3 regions of the Luteimonas sp. A537 genome follow, and region 2 is predicted to be linked to each of the others. Evidence: predicted binding sites of a transcription regulator. Region 2 holds the regulator's gene; each other region holds the start of a gene.
The links. The regulator HrcA, encoded in region 2, represses chaperone genes, less so after heat shock. The targets are predictions, from matches to a motif close to TTNGCACTCNNNNNNNNNGAGTGCNAA.
Positions count from the first base shown of each region.

Region 1 (4,300 bases), on a different contig from region 2:
GGCGGTGGCGGCCGCCGCGCTGGTGAATCCGGAGCGCGGGGCGTCGGGCTACGACATCGATCCGCGGCTGCAGGCCCGCATCGAACGCCACCATGCCGGCGACATCGCCCTGTACCGGTGGGCGCTGGCGCGACGCGGCGCCTGAAACCGCCGCCGGCGCTGGCGGGAGCAGCGCGCTTTCCTCGATAGGAGTGGTCAGGGCCGCCGGTTGGCGCGTCCGCAACCCGAGAGGAGACCTGTTCCATGCGCACTTCCACGATGCCGCCCCTGCTGGCGGCCAGCTGTGTCCTCGGCCTGGCGGCCGGACTGCACGTGCCGGATGCCGAGGCCGCCGCCCAGCGCCCCCGCTACACCCGTCCGAGCGGGATCTGCGAGGCGCCCCTGCCCGTCTACGACGCCCACCTGCGCAAGGCGCCGCTGAGGGTCGACAACGTCGGGAACCAGACAGTCTTCGTCAACTGCGCGATGCCGAGCGATCCGGTGGGCGACGTCGGGGAGGCCTGGGTCGAGATCCATTTCGCGTCCACGGCGGCGGCAAGTGCCACCGTGAACTGCACCCTGGTCACCGGTACCGCCGAGCTGCCGGTGTACGACGTGCGGTCGCGCTCGATCGCGCCGGGCAGCAGGAACTGGTTCACCTGGAGCAGCCTCGACAAGCAGAGCGCGGACGGCCTGTTCGCCTTCATGTGTTCGCTGGCACCGGGGATCCAGCTGACCAATGTCTACGCCCGCGAATACGACAGCGCCGGCGGCATCTGACATGTCCATTCTTCTTCCCGCATCCCGGAGCACATCCATGTTCGATCGCCGCATTCCACGCGCCCTGGCTTCGGCCGGCCTGTGCGTGTTCGCATCCCTCCTCCTGCAGCCCTTCGACGCGTCCGCCGCGACCACGCGCACCATCAATGTGTCGGCCACCGGCATCTGCGATGCGCCGCTGCCGCACTTCAACGTCAACCTGCGCCGGCGGCCGGTCGCGGTCCAGAACCAGGGCGCCCAGCCGGTCTTCGTCTCCTGCACGCTGGCCACCGACGACTACGGCCAGTCCAATACCGGCGCCGTGCAGGTCACGTTCAAGAGCAGCGGCAACGCCGCCAGCGTCAGCTGCACCATGGTGTCCGGGACGCGCGACGCGCAGGTGTTCTACGTGACCGCGGAGCAGGCGATCCCCGCCGGTGGCCGCGCCACCGTCGCCTGGCAGCAGATCAACAAGTGGAGCGGCTCGGGGACCTATTCCTTCAACTGCCACCTGCCCGTCGGCGTGGCCATGGAAACCGTCAGCTACACCCAGACCGACACCTCGGGCCGGCTCTGAGCCGTCCCACCCATGGAGAACCGATTCATGACCATGTCCTTCCATTGCCGCATGTCCGCCGCCGCCAGCTGCGCCCTGGCGCTTTTCGTGGTGCTGCACGCGTCTGCAGCCAGCGCCGCCACCGAGCGCGTGCAGCGCGTCAGCGCCACCGCGGTGTGCGAGGCGCCGCTGCCGGTCTTCGACACCACCCTTCGCAAGCGCCCGATCGGCATCAACAACGAGGGCGGCGCGTCGGTCTTCGTGTCGTGCTCGCTGCCCGCCGATTCCGCGGCGCCTCCCGGCGGTGCGTCGGTGAGCGCGCGCTTTGCCATGATCGGAGGCGCGGTGCCGGTCACGGTCGAATGCCAGCTGGTGGCCGGGACCCCCGACGCCCTGACGTACACCGCCGGCAGCATCGTGGTGCCGGCCGCCGGGAGCGCCTGGCTGACGTGGAACGGCGTCGACAAGGGCGCGGCCAGCGGGACCTTGAACTTCAGCTGCAACTTGCCGCCCCGCGTCGACCTGAGCACCATCATGTACAGGGAGGTGGATGCCGCCGGAGGCCTTTGATGGTGCGCGCGCCCTTGGCCGCACGGGGCCGGGGCGCGCTCCCGCGGCCGCCCGGCGGTCTCAATTCGCCTTTTTTATGCGGCGAGCCGTGATTTTCCGCGGCCATTGTTCTATCTGTAGGATGAATGAACTTTCTCATCGCTCAGCAGTCTTAACGGGCCACTGTTAAAATCGTCGCCATGACCGCAACCGCCCCCAGCTATCCGCTCGTTCCCAACAACCTGCCGATCCCCAGCGCGCTCGGCTCGCTGGACGCGTATATCGGCGCCGTGCACCAGATCCCGATCCTCTCGGTGGAGGACGAGCAGGCGCTTGCCCGCCGCTTCCACGACGAAGAGGACCTCGGTGCCGCCCGTGACCTGGTGATGTCGCACCTGCGCTTCGTGGTCCACGTGGCCCGCGGCTACAACGGCTACGGCCTGCCGCTGGGCGACCTGATCCAGGAGGGCAACATCGGCCTGATGAAGGCGGTGAAGCGCTTCGACCCCGACGTCGGCGTGCGCCTGGTTTCGTTCGCGGTGCACTGGATCCGCGCCGAGATGCACGAGTACATCATCAAGAACTGGCGCATCGTCAAGGTCGCCACGACCAAGGCGCAGCGCAAGCTGTTCTTCAACCTGCGCCGCAGCAAGAAGCGCCTGGGCTGGCTCAACGCCGCCGAGGTCAGCGCGGTGGCCAAGGACCTCAACGTGTCCGAGCGCGAGGTGCTGGAGATGGAGTCGCGCCTGTCCGGGCGTGACATCGGCTTCGACATGTCCGCCGACGAGGACGACGAGCGCGCGCCGCCGGCGCCGGCCGCCTACCTGATGTCGCGCGACGAGGATCCTTCGCAGGCCTACGAGCGCGAGGACAGCGAATCCAGCCAGCTCGAGCTGCTGCGCGAGGGCATGTCGCGGCTGGACGCGCGCTCGCGCGACATCGTCAAGCGTCGCTGGCTGGACGCGGACAACAAGGTCACCCTGCAGGAACTGGCCGACGAATACGGCGTCTCCGCCGAACGCATCCGCCAGGTCGAGGCCAACGCGCTGAAGAAGATGAAGGCGCTGTTCGCGGCCTGATCGCAGCGCGGATCGCTCGTCGAAAGCCCGGCCCAGGCCGGGCTTTTTCGTGATTGCGCCGCGTGCCGGACGCCGGGTCAGGCAGTCGCCGGCGCCGTGCTCACCACTTGAACAGCACCAGGCTGATCGCCAGCACGGCCATGCCGCTGACCAGCCCATACACGGTCTCGTGGCCCTTCGAGTAGCGCTTCGCCGCCGGCAGCAGTTCGTCCAGCGCCAGGAACACCATTACCCCGGCGATGACGCCGAACACGCTGCCGAACACCGCGTCGGATAGCCAGGGCCGCAGCAGCGCATAGCCGATGATCGCGCCCAGCGGCTCGGCCAGGCCCGAGAGCAGGCAGGCGCCGAAGGCATAGGCCTTGCTATTGGTGGCGAAGTACACCGGCACCGCGATCGCGATGCCCTCGGGCACGTTGTGGATGGCGATGGCGAAGGCCAGCGGCATGCCCACGCCGGGATTCTCCAGGGTGGCGAAGAAGGTCGCCAGGCCCTCGGGGAAGTTGTGCACGGTGATCGCCAGCGCGGTCAGCAGGCCGACGCGCTTGATGTAGGCGGCGTTGTGCTCGCGGAAGAAGGGGTCGTCGGCTTCCAGCCGCTCGTGCGGGTTCGGCACCAGGCGGTCGACCAGCATGATCAGGCCGACGCCGCACAGGAAGGCCATCGTGCCGAAACTGAAACCCAGGCGCTCGCCATAGCCCTGGCTGAAGGCGTCGATCGACTTGTTGAGGATCTCCGACAGCGACACGTAGACCATCGCGCCGCCGGCGAAGGCCAGGCCGAAGGCGAGCAGGCGCGCATTGGGCCGTGCCTGGGCGAACACCAGCAAGCCGCCGACGCCGGTGGCAAGGCCCGCCGCGGTGGTCACCGCCAGCGCGACGAGCAGGTTGGCGGGGGCGACTTCGATCATGCGTGGAGGCTCCTGCCTGGTCGATTGCAGCGAGGCCAAAGCGGCCGGCGGTGGCGTGGCGAGCACGCCAAGGTAGTCGAAAGGCCGCGGACGCGGGAAGGGCGGTGCGCCGGTTGCTATTGTGCGCGCATCGCGCCGCACCGGCGCCTGTCGAGGGTCCCCGCATGTCCGACCGGGAAAAGCGCATCGCACTGTTGATCGACGCCGACAACGCGCCGGCCTCGAAGATCGAAGTGATCCTCGCCGAGATCGCACGCCACGGCGTGGCCAACGTGCGCCGCGCCTACGGCAACTGGAAAAGCCAGCACCTGGTGGGCTGGGAGAAGTGCCTGCACACCTGGGCCATCCGCCCGATCCAGCAGTTCGCCTATACCAGCGGCAAGAACGCGTCCGACATGGCGATGGTGATCGATGCCATGGACCTGCTGTACGCGCGCAACCTCGACGGCTTCGCCATCGTGTCGTCGG
Region 1 is NZ_JBSVRH010000003.1:273,938-278,237, forward strand. It holds gene ACW7GZ_RS08840 (hypothetical protein) at 1-145, shown strand, start outside; gene ACW7GZ_RS08845 (hypothetical protein) at 244-759, shown strand; gene ACW7GZ_RS08850 (hypothetical protein) at 797-1,315, shown strand; gene ACW7GZ_RS08855 (hypothetical protein) at 1,343-1,864, shown strand; gene rpoH (RNA polymerase sigma factor RpoH) at 2,044-2,922, shown strand; gene zupT (zinc transporter ZupT) at 3,023-3,832, opposite strand; gene ACW7GZ_RS08870 (NYN domain-containing protein) at 3,997-4,300, shown strand, end outside.
Region 1: rpoH (RNA polymerase sigma factor RpoH) is a predicted target of HrcA. The motif match lies at 2,007-2,033, and genes of this name have one in related genera.

Region 2 (4,300 bases):
CGCGCAGCTTGCGCCCCACGATCCCGGCCACGCCGCCGCCGATGCCCGAGTCCACCTCGTCGAAGACCATGGTCTGGACCGCGTCCAGGCCCAGGGCCGCGACCTCGATGGCCAGCGAGATGCGCGACAGTTCGCCGCCCGACGCCACCTTGCGCAGCGGCCGTGGCGGCTGTCCGGCGTTGGCGGTGACCAGGAATTCGACGCGCTCGGCGCCCTGCGCATCCGGCGCGTCGCCGGACGTGGGTTCCAGTGCCACCTCGAAGCGCCCGCCGCCCATGCCCAACTCGCCGATCAGCGTGGTGGTCGCCTTGCCCAGTGCGGTTGCGGCCTTCGCGCGGGCCTTGCCCAGGCGCGCGGCGGCGCTGCGCCATGCGCCGGCGGCCGTCCCGATCTCGCCTTCCAGCCCGGCCAGCCGCTTCGCCGAGCCGGCAAGCGACTCCAGCTCCGCCGCCAGCGCGTCGCGGTGCGCGGCCAGCTCCTCCGGCGGCACGCGGTGCTTGCGCGAGAGCTCGTGCAGGCGCGAGAGGCGGTGTTCCTGCGTTTGCAGATGGTCGGGATCGATGTCGAGATCGGCACGGACACGATCCAGCAGCACCGCGGCCTCGTCGAGCTGGATGGCGGCGCCCTCGAGCATGGCGTCCACTTCGCCCAGGCGTGGTTCGTGCACCTGCATCCGCGCAAGCAGGCCACGCAGCTGCTGGACTACGGTCGGCAGCGCCCCGGCGTCACCGCCCAGGCGCTCGAGCGCGGTATCGCAGGCCTCGACCAGCTCGGTGGCGTGGGCCTGGCGCCGGTGCGCGGCCACCAGCTCTTCGATGGCGTCGGGTTCGAGCACCTCGCGCTCGAGCTCGGCGTGCTGGTGCTCGAGGAAGTCGATGCGGTCGGAGACGTCGCCGGCCGCGCTGAGCCGTGCGCGCTCCTGCAGCAGCGACGACCAGGCATGCGTCGCCGTGGCCACCGCGGCCAGTTCGGCCTCGTGGCGCCCGAAGGCGTCGAGCAGGGCCAGCTGGCTGCTGCGCGACAGCAGTGCCTGGTGTTCGTGCTGGCCGTGGATCTCGACCAGCAGCGCCGCCAGCGCGCCCAGCTGCGACAGCGTGGCCGGGCGGCCGTTGACCCACGCCCGCGAGCCGCCGTCGGCGCGAAGGGTGCGCCGCAGCTGGCAGGCCTGGCCGTCGTCGAACTCCTGTTCGCGCAGCCAGTCCAGCGCCAGCGGCGAGTCGCCGAGGTCGAATTCGGCGTCGAGCTCGGCGCGCTTGGCGCCGTGGCGGACCATGCCGGCGTCGGCGCGCAGCCCGGACAGGAAGCCGAGCGCATCGACGATGAGCGACTTGCCGGCGCCGGTTTCGCCCGAAACGACGGTCAGCCCCGGCCCGAATTCGAGTTCGGTGGCGGAGACAACGGCGAAATCCTTGATCGACAGTCGCTTGAGCATGGTGCGCGGATTGTGCCGTGGAGACGCGCAGCCTGTCATCGTCGATCTTGCCGATTGTGAGCCCGCGGCTTGCGACAAGTGCCCTTCGGACGTATACCCGCGGCATGTCCCGACGCCGTTCCGATCCCCTCGACCCGCGCGCGCGCCAGCTGTTGCGCACCCTGATCGCGCGCCATATCCGCGACGGCGAGCCGGTCGGTTCGCAGACCCTGGTCCGCCACGCCGGTCTCGACGTCAGCGCGGCGACGGTGCGCAACATCCTGTCCGACCTGGAGGAAGTGGGCCTGCTGTCGGCGCCGCACACCTCGGCCGGGCGCGTGCCCACGGCCCGCGGCTACCGCGTGTTCGTCGACTCGCTGCTCCAGCTCAGTCCGCTGGAGGAGGAGGAATTCATGCGCATGCGCGGCAGCCTGGCGACCAGCGCCGGCACCCAGACGCTGCTGGGCAGCGCCTCGGAGCTGGTTTCGGCGATGACCCGCTTCGTCGGCGTGGTCAGCGTGCCCGGGCGCGAGCAGTTCGCATTCCGCCAGATCGACTTCGTGCCGCTGGACGGGCAGCGGGTGATGGCGATCGTGGTGTTCGCCGATCACGAGGTCCAGAACCGGATCGTCCACACCCGGCGCCCCTACGACGCCGCCGAGCTGGAGCGGGTGGCCAACTACCTCAATGCCCACTTTGCCGGCCAGCCGCTGGCGCGGATCCGCGCGGCGCTGGTCGAAGAGCTGCGCAGCGCGCGCAGCGAGATGGAAGGCCTGCTGCGCGCCACCACCGACCTTGCCGAACAGGTGCTGGTACCGGGGGGCGACGACATGGTTGTTGCCGGACAGGCGCGCCTGCTGGGGGTCCAGGACCTCGCCGACCTTGACCGCCTGCGCGGCCTGTTCGATGCGTTCGCGGAGAAGCGCGAGATCCTGCAGCTGCTCGAGCGCACGGTGAAGGCCCAGGGCGTACGCGTGTTCTTCGGCGAGGAAACCGGGGTCGCGCCGCTGGCCGGGATGTCGCTGGTGACCGCGCCCTATGGCGCCGGAGGTCGCGTCCTGGGGGTGTTGGGGGTGATCGGCCCCACGCGGATGGCCTATGAGCGGGTGATCCCGGTGGTGCAGGCGACCGCCGAGGTCCTCGGCGCCGCCTTGAATCCCGACGCGGCATCCCCACTCAGTGCGGACCGAGACACTCCGGACCCAGGACAGCGATGACCACCGAACAGACGCCCGACCACGCCGCCGAGGCGCCCGCAGACGACCTTCCGCTGGAAGACGTGATCGAAACCCTCCGCGCCGAGCTGGAGCAGGTGCGCGCGCAGTCGCTGGTCGACCGCGCCGACCTCGAGAACCAGCGCCGGCGCATGGAGCGCGATGTCCAGAACGCCTGCCGCTTCGCCAACAAGCAGATCCTCGGCGACCTGCTGCCGGTGTTCGACAGCCTGGACGCGGCGCTGGTCGCCGGGGCCGCCGGCCCGCTGCACGACGGCGTCGAGCTGACCCTGCGCGAGCTGCGCCGGGTGGCCGGCAACCACGGCCTGTTCGAGATCGCGCCTGCCGCCGGGGAGGGCTTCAATCCCGACCTGCACCAGGCGATGAGCGTGGTGGACGCCCCCGGCGTCGACGCCGGCGCCGTGGCACAGCTGTTCCAGAAGGGCTACCGCCTCAACGAGCAGCTGCTGCGCCCGGCCCTGGTCGCGGTGTCGAACACCGATTGAGCGTCGATTGGACCACCGCCGGTTGATTCCGGCTGCCGCTGGCGCTTGAAGGCGTCGCGGCCAATCCCCAGATAGCAGTCATCGGCGGCATCGCCGCCCCCCGAATCCAGACACAGAGGCATATTCCCATGGCAAAGATCATCGGCATCGATCTCGGCACGACCAATTCGTGCGTGGCGATCATGGACGGCGGCAAGGCCCGCGTCATCGAAAACAGCGAAGGCGATCGCACGACCCCCTCGGTCGTCGCCTACACCAAGGACGGCGAAGTGCTGGTCGGCGCGTCCGCCAAGCGCCAGGCCGTCACCAACCCCAAGAACACCTTCTACGCGGTGAAGCGCCTGATCGGCCGCAAGTTCACCGACGCCGAAGTCAAGAAGGATCTCGACCTGGTGCCGTATGCCATCGTCGGGCACGACAACGGCGACGCCTGGGTGCAGACCAGCGACGGCAAGAAGCTGTCGGCGCAGGAAGTCTCCGCGCGCATCCTCGAAAAGATGAAGAAGACCGCCGAGGACTACCTGGGCGAGAAGGTCACCGAAGCCGTCATCACCGTTCCGGCGTACTTCAACGACTCGCAGCGCCAGGCGACCAAGGACGCCGGCCGCATCGCCGGCCTCGACGTCAAGCGCATCATCAACGAGCCGACCGCGGCCGCGCTGGCCTACGGCCTGGACAAGGACGGCGGCGACCGCAAGATCGCCGTGTACGACCTCGGCGGCGGCACCTTCGACATGTCGATCATCGAGATCGCGGAAGTCGACGGCGAGAAGCAGTTCGAGGTGCTGGCCACCAACGGCGACACCTTCCTTGGCGGCGAGGACTTCGACAAGCGCGTCATCGACTACCTGGTCGAGGAATTCAACAAGGACCAGGGCATCGACCTGCGCAAGGACCCGCTGGCCCTGCAGCGCCTGAAGGACGCCGCCGAGCGCGCCAAGATCGAGCTCTCGACCGCGCAGCAGACCGAGGTCAACCTGCCGTACGTGACCGCCGACGCGTCGGGTCCGAAGCACCTCAACATCAAGCTGACCCGGGCCAAGCTCGAGGCGCTGGTGGAGGACCTGGTCAAGAAGACGATCGAGCCCTGCCGCGTGGCGCTCAACGACGCCGGCCTGCGCGCCAGCGACATCAACGAGGTGATCCTGGTTGGCGGCCAGACCCGCATG
Region 2 is NZ_JBSVRH010000002.1:65,502-69,801, reverse strand. It holds gene recN (DNA repair protein RecN) at 1-1,432, opposite strand, end outside; gene hrcA (heat-inducible transcriptional repressor HrcA) at 1,537-2,628, shown strand; gene grpE (nucleotide exchange factor GrpE) at 2,625-3,131, shown strand; gene dnaK (molecular chaperone DnaK) at 3,260-4,300, shown strand, end outside.

Region 3 (4,300 bases), on a different contig from region 2:
CCGGCAAGATGCACGCCAAACACCTCCCCGCCCACGATGCTGTCGCTGGCGATGCGGTCCATGCGCAGGATCCAGGCGCCAGGCCGCTGCGCGGGCGACGGAACCTCGGTATCGACGCGCTCTATCGAACCGCTCACTGCGTCAGCCTCGACCCAAGGGATGCGGATCTCGCGCTTGAGCAGCGGCAGCAGTGCGACCCGCCCAATGGCGTGCTCGGCCTGCGCCGTCCACGCCGTGCGCCGCGCATGCCCCTGCATGCGCACCCCGTTCACGACAACCCACCCGGGCAGCAGGGTATGGCCGCCATCCCAGTTGATCTGAAACTTTTCCGGCTTCCGATTCAACAGCGACTGCGCCGCATCGACGTTGAGAAAAGCGTTGCCCGCGGCGAGATAGACCAGCCAGGTGCCCAGCAGGATCCAGCCCGCGCGCCGCAGCCGGCGTTTGCCCTTGTTCATCCATGGACTCCCCGGGAAGTTCGATAAAAAAGAACCCCGCCTCGCGGCGGGGTTCTTCGTGAAGCAGTACAGCGATAGGGCGTGGATCAGAAGCCCATGCCGCCCATGCCGCCCATGTCGCCACCGCCCGGCATCGCCGGCTCGTCCTTCTTCGGCAGCTCGGCCACCATCGCTTCGGTGGTGATCATCAGCCCGGCGATCGACGCCGCGTTCTGCAGCGCGGTGCGAGTGACCTTGGTCGGGTCCAGGATGCCGAACTCGATCATGTCGCCGAACTCGCCGTTGGCGGCGTTGTAGCCGAAGTTGCCGCTGCCGTCCTTGACCTTGTTGACGATGACCGACGGCTCTTCGCCGGCGTTGGTCACGATCTCGCGCAGCGGGGCTTCCATCGCGCGCAGGGCGATCTGGATGCCGTGGTTCTGGTCTTCGTTGGCACCCTTCAGGGCCTCGACCGCGGTCTTGGCGCGCAGCAGCGCGACGCCGCCGCCCGGGACCACGCCCTCTTCCACCGCCGCACGCGTGGCGTGCAGGGCGTCTTCGACGCGGGCCTTCTTTTCCTTCATCTCGATCTCGGTCGAGGCACCGACCTTGATCACCGCAACGCCACCGGCCAGCTTGGCCACGCGCTCCTGCAGCTTCTCGCGGTCGTAGTCCGAAGAGGTCTCTTCGATCTGCGCCTTGATCTGCTTGATGCGGCCTTCGATGCCCGAGCCTTCGCCCGCGCCGTCGATGATCGTGGTGTTTTCCTTGGTGACCTGGATCTTCTTGGCGCGGCCGAGGTCGTTGATGGTCGCCTTCTCGAGCGACAGGCCGACTTCCTCGCTGATCACGGTGCCGCCGGTGAGGATGGCCATGTCTTCCAGCATCGCCTTGCGACGGTCGCCGAAGCCCGGGGCCTTGACGGCCACGACCTTCACGATGCCGCGGATGGTGTTCACCACCAGGGTCGCCAGGGCCTCGCCCTCGACTTCCTCGGCGACGATCAGCAGCGGCTTGCCCGACTTGGCCACGCCCTCGAGGACGGGCAGCAGGTCGCGCACGTTCGAGATCTTCTTGTCGTGCAGCAGGATGAAGGGATCATCCAGCTCGGCCGACATCGACTGCTGGTTGTTGATGAAGTACGGCGACAGGTAGCCGCGGTCGAACTGCATGCCCTCGACCACGTCGAGCTCGTTGTCCAGGCCCGAACCCTCTTCAACCGTGATCACGCCTTCCTTGCCGACCTTGTCCATCGCCTGGGCGATCAGGTCGCCGATGTTGGCGTCGGAGTTGGCGGAGATGGTGCCGACCTGGGCGATTTCCTTCGAGGTCGACGACGGCTTGCTGATGCTCTTCAGCTCTTCCACGGCGGCCTTGACCGCCTGGTCGATGCCGCGCTTGAGGTCCATCGGGTTCATGCCGGCGGCGACCGCCTTCATGCCCTCGCGGATGAAGGCCTGGGCCAGCACGGTCGCGGTGGTGGTGCCGTCACCGGCGTCGTCGGAGGTGCGCGAGGCGACTTCCTTCACCATCTGCGCGCCCATGTTCTCGAACTTGTCGGCCAGCTCGATCTCCTTGGCGACGGACACGCCGTCCTTGGTGATCGTGGGCGCGCCGAAGCTCTTGTCGAGCACGACGTTGCGGCCCTTGGGGCCAAGCGTTGCCTTGACGGCATTGGCGAGCACATTGACGCCACGCACCATCTTGGCGCGCGCGTCTTCGCCGAAGCGGATTTCCTTCGCAGACATTGTTGTTTCCTCGGAGCTGGATCAGGGAATGGGGGTTGCGATGCGCCTGGCGCGCGCTCAGCCGACGATGGCGAGGATGTCGTCCTCGCGCACGATCTTGTATTCGGTGCCTTCGTGCTTGTACGCCGAGCCCGAGTACTGGCCGTAGATGACCTTGTCGCCGACCTTGACCTTCGGCGCGCGCAGGCTGCCGTTGTCCAGGGCCTTGCCCTCGCCGACGGCGATCACTTCGCCCTTGGTGGGCTTTTCCTTGGCATTGTCGGGGATGACGATGCCGCCGGCGGAGACTTCGTCGGCTTCGATCGGCTTGACCACTACGCGGTCATAAAGCGGCTTCAGGTTCATGACAATCCTCACAAGTGATTGATTTTATTTGACAAAAATACGAATCGGTCGCGGAGTCTAGCAGTCGGCCCTGCCGAGTGCCAAAACGCGCGCCGCGAAAACCCGGCAGTGCCGGGATGTCCGCAAGATGGGGGGGCGTTGGCGGGGTTCAAGGGTCCCGGCGAAATTAAGGCACGGCTCAGAAGCGCCAGGCGCCGACAACCATGGTCTCGCCGTTGTTGGGCGAGTGCAGGCTGGCGTTGGAGATATGGCGCAGCAGCAGCGAAAAGCGGTCCCAGCGCCAGCCGGCGGTGGTCACGAACTGCGGATCGCCGGAAAGCGCGTCCGTCTCGCCCGACTGGGCGCCGACGCCGGCGCCAAGCGTGAGGCCATTGTCGGTGCGCTCGTAGCGCAGGCCGACGTAGCCGACCAGGACGTTGTCGGACAGGTCGCGGCCGCGCACCTGGCCGCGGCCGTCGACGTGGATGGCGCCGACCTCGCCCCGCAGCACCGCGTTGTCCAGCTCCCGCAGCTCCGGGAGCCAGGCGACCGAGGCCACCTTGGTGAACTCGCGCTCGGTGGTCTTGGAGCCGCCGGCGGCGACCTCGATGCCGGTCGCGGCAAAGGCAGGCAGCGCGAGCGCGAACAGGACTGCGGTCAGTCCGGCGCGGAGTACGGCGGGGCGGGTTGCAACGGGCATGTGAGGACCTGGATGAACGGGGGAGGATTCGCCCCGCAAGAATACTTTTGCCGCGTCGCGCTGGCGTGCAGGTGGACGGGATGGTGTGTCCCTGTCTGGCGGCCGTCATATTTGACAGTTAGATTGCATGGTCCACAAAGGGGAGTTACCAGATGCGCCTAGTCAGTTCCCGGCTCTGCTACGCAATCGCGCTGGCCGTTGCCGCCACGCTTCCGGCCCAGGCCGAAGTCTTCATCAACGAAATCCACTACGACAACCTCGACACCGACGTCGGCGAGGCGATCGAAGTGGTCGGCAGCGCCGGCGAGAGCCTGGCCGGCTACCAGCTGGTGCTCTACAACGGCAGCAACGGCTCCACGTACGACACCGACACCCTGCCCGAGGGCAACCTCTCGGCCTGCGGCGGCAAGGTCCGCTTCGCCACGGTGAACTACCCCGAGAACGGCCTGCAGAACGGCGCGCCCGACGGCATCGCCCTGGTCGACCCGCAGGGCAACGTGGTCCAGTTCCTGAGCTACGAAGGCGTGATGACGGCCAGCAACGGCCCCGCCGCCGGCATGAGCAGCACCGACATCGGCGTCATGCAGCCCAACAGCACGCCGATCGGCCATTCGCTGCAGCTCGGCGGCACCGGCAATGTCTACGCCGACTTCACCTGGGCAGAAGCCGCCAGCGAGACCTTCGGCGCATGCAACAACGACCAGTCCTTCGGCGAACCCGGCAATGCCGCGCCGCGGGTAGTCGAGACCTTCCCGACGCAGGGTTCCAGCAGCTTCCCGTACGCGGCCGAGCTCACGGTCACCTTCAGCGAGCCGGTGGTCGCCCAGTCCGGCGCGTTCACCCTGGCCTGCGAAGGCCCGATCCGCCATCGCGCCCCCACGCTCGATCACGTGGCGCAGGCGACCAGCTTCACCCTGACGCCTTCGACTCCGCTGGTGCCGGGCCAGGCCTGTTCGCTGCGGGTCGACGCCGGTTTCATCCTCGATCTCGATGACGCTGCGCCTGAAGCCGACACCGTCATCGACTTCCACGTGAAGAGTGCGGGCGACGGCGGCGGCGGCGGCGGTAGCGACGACTACTACGGCCTGGTC
Region 3 is NZ_JBSVRH010000001.1:621,230-625,529, forward strand. It holds gene ACW7GZ_RS02880 (hypothetical protein) at 1-458, opposite strand, end outside; gene groL (chaperonin GroEL) at 545-2,185, opposite strand; gene groES (co-chaperone GroES) at 2,243-2,530, opposite strand; gene ACW7GZ_RS02895 (hypothetical protein) at 2,709-3,209, opposite strand; partial or broken gene ACW7GZ_RS02900 (endonuclease) at 3,362-4,300, shown strand, end outside.
Region 3: groES (co-chaperone GroES) is a predicted target of HrcA. The motif match lies at 2,588-2,614, and genes of this name have one in related genera.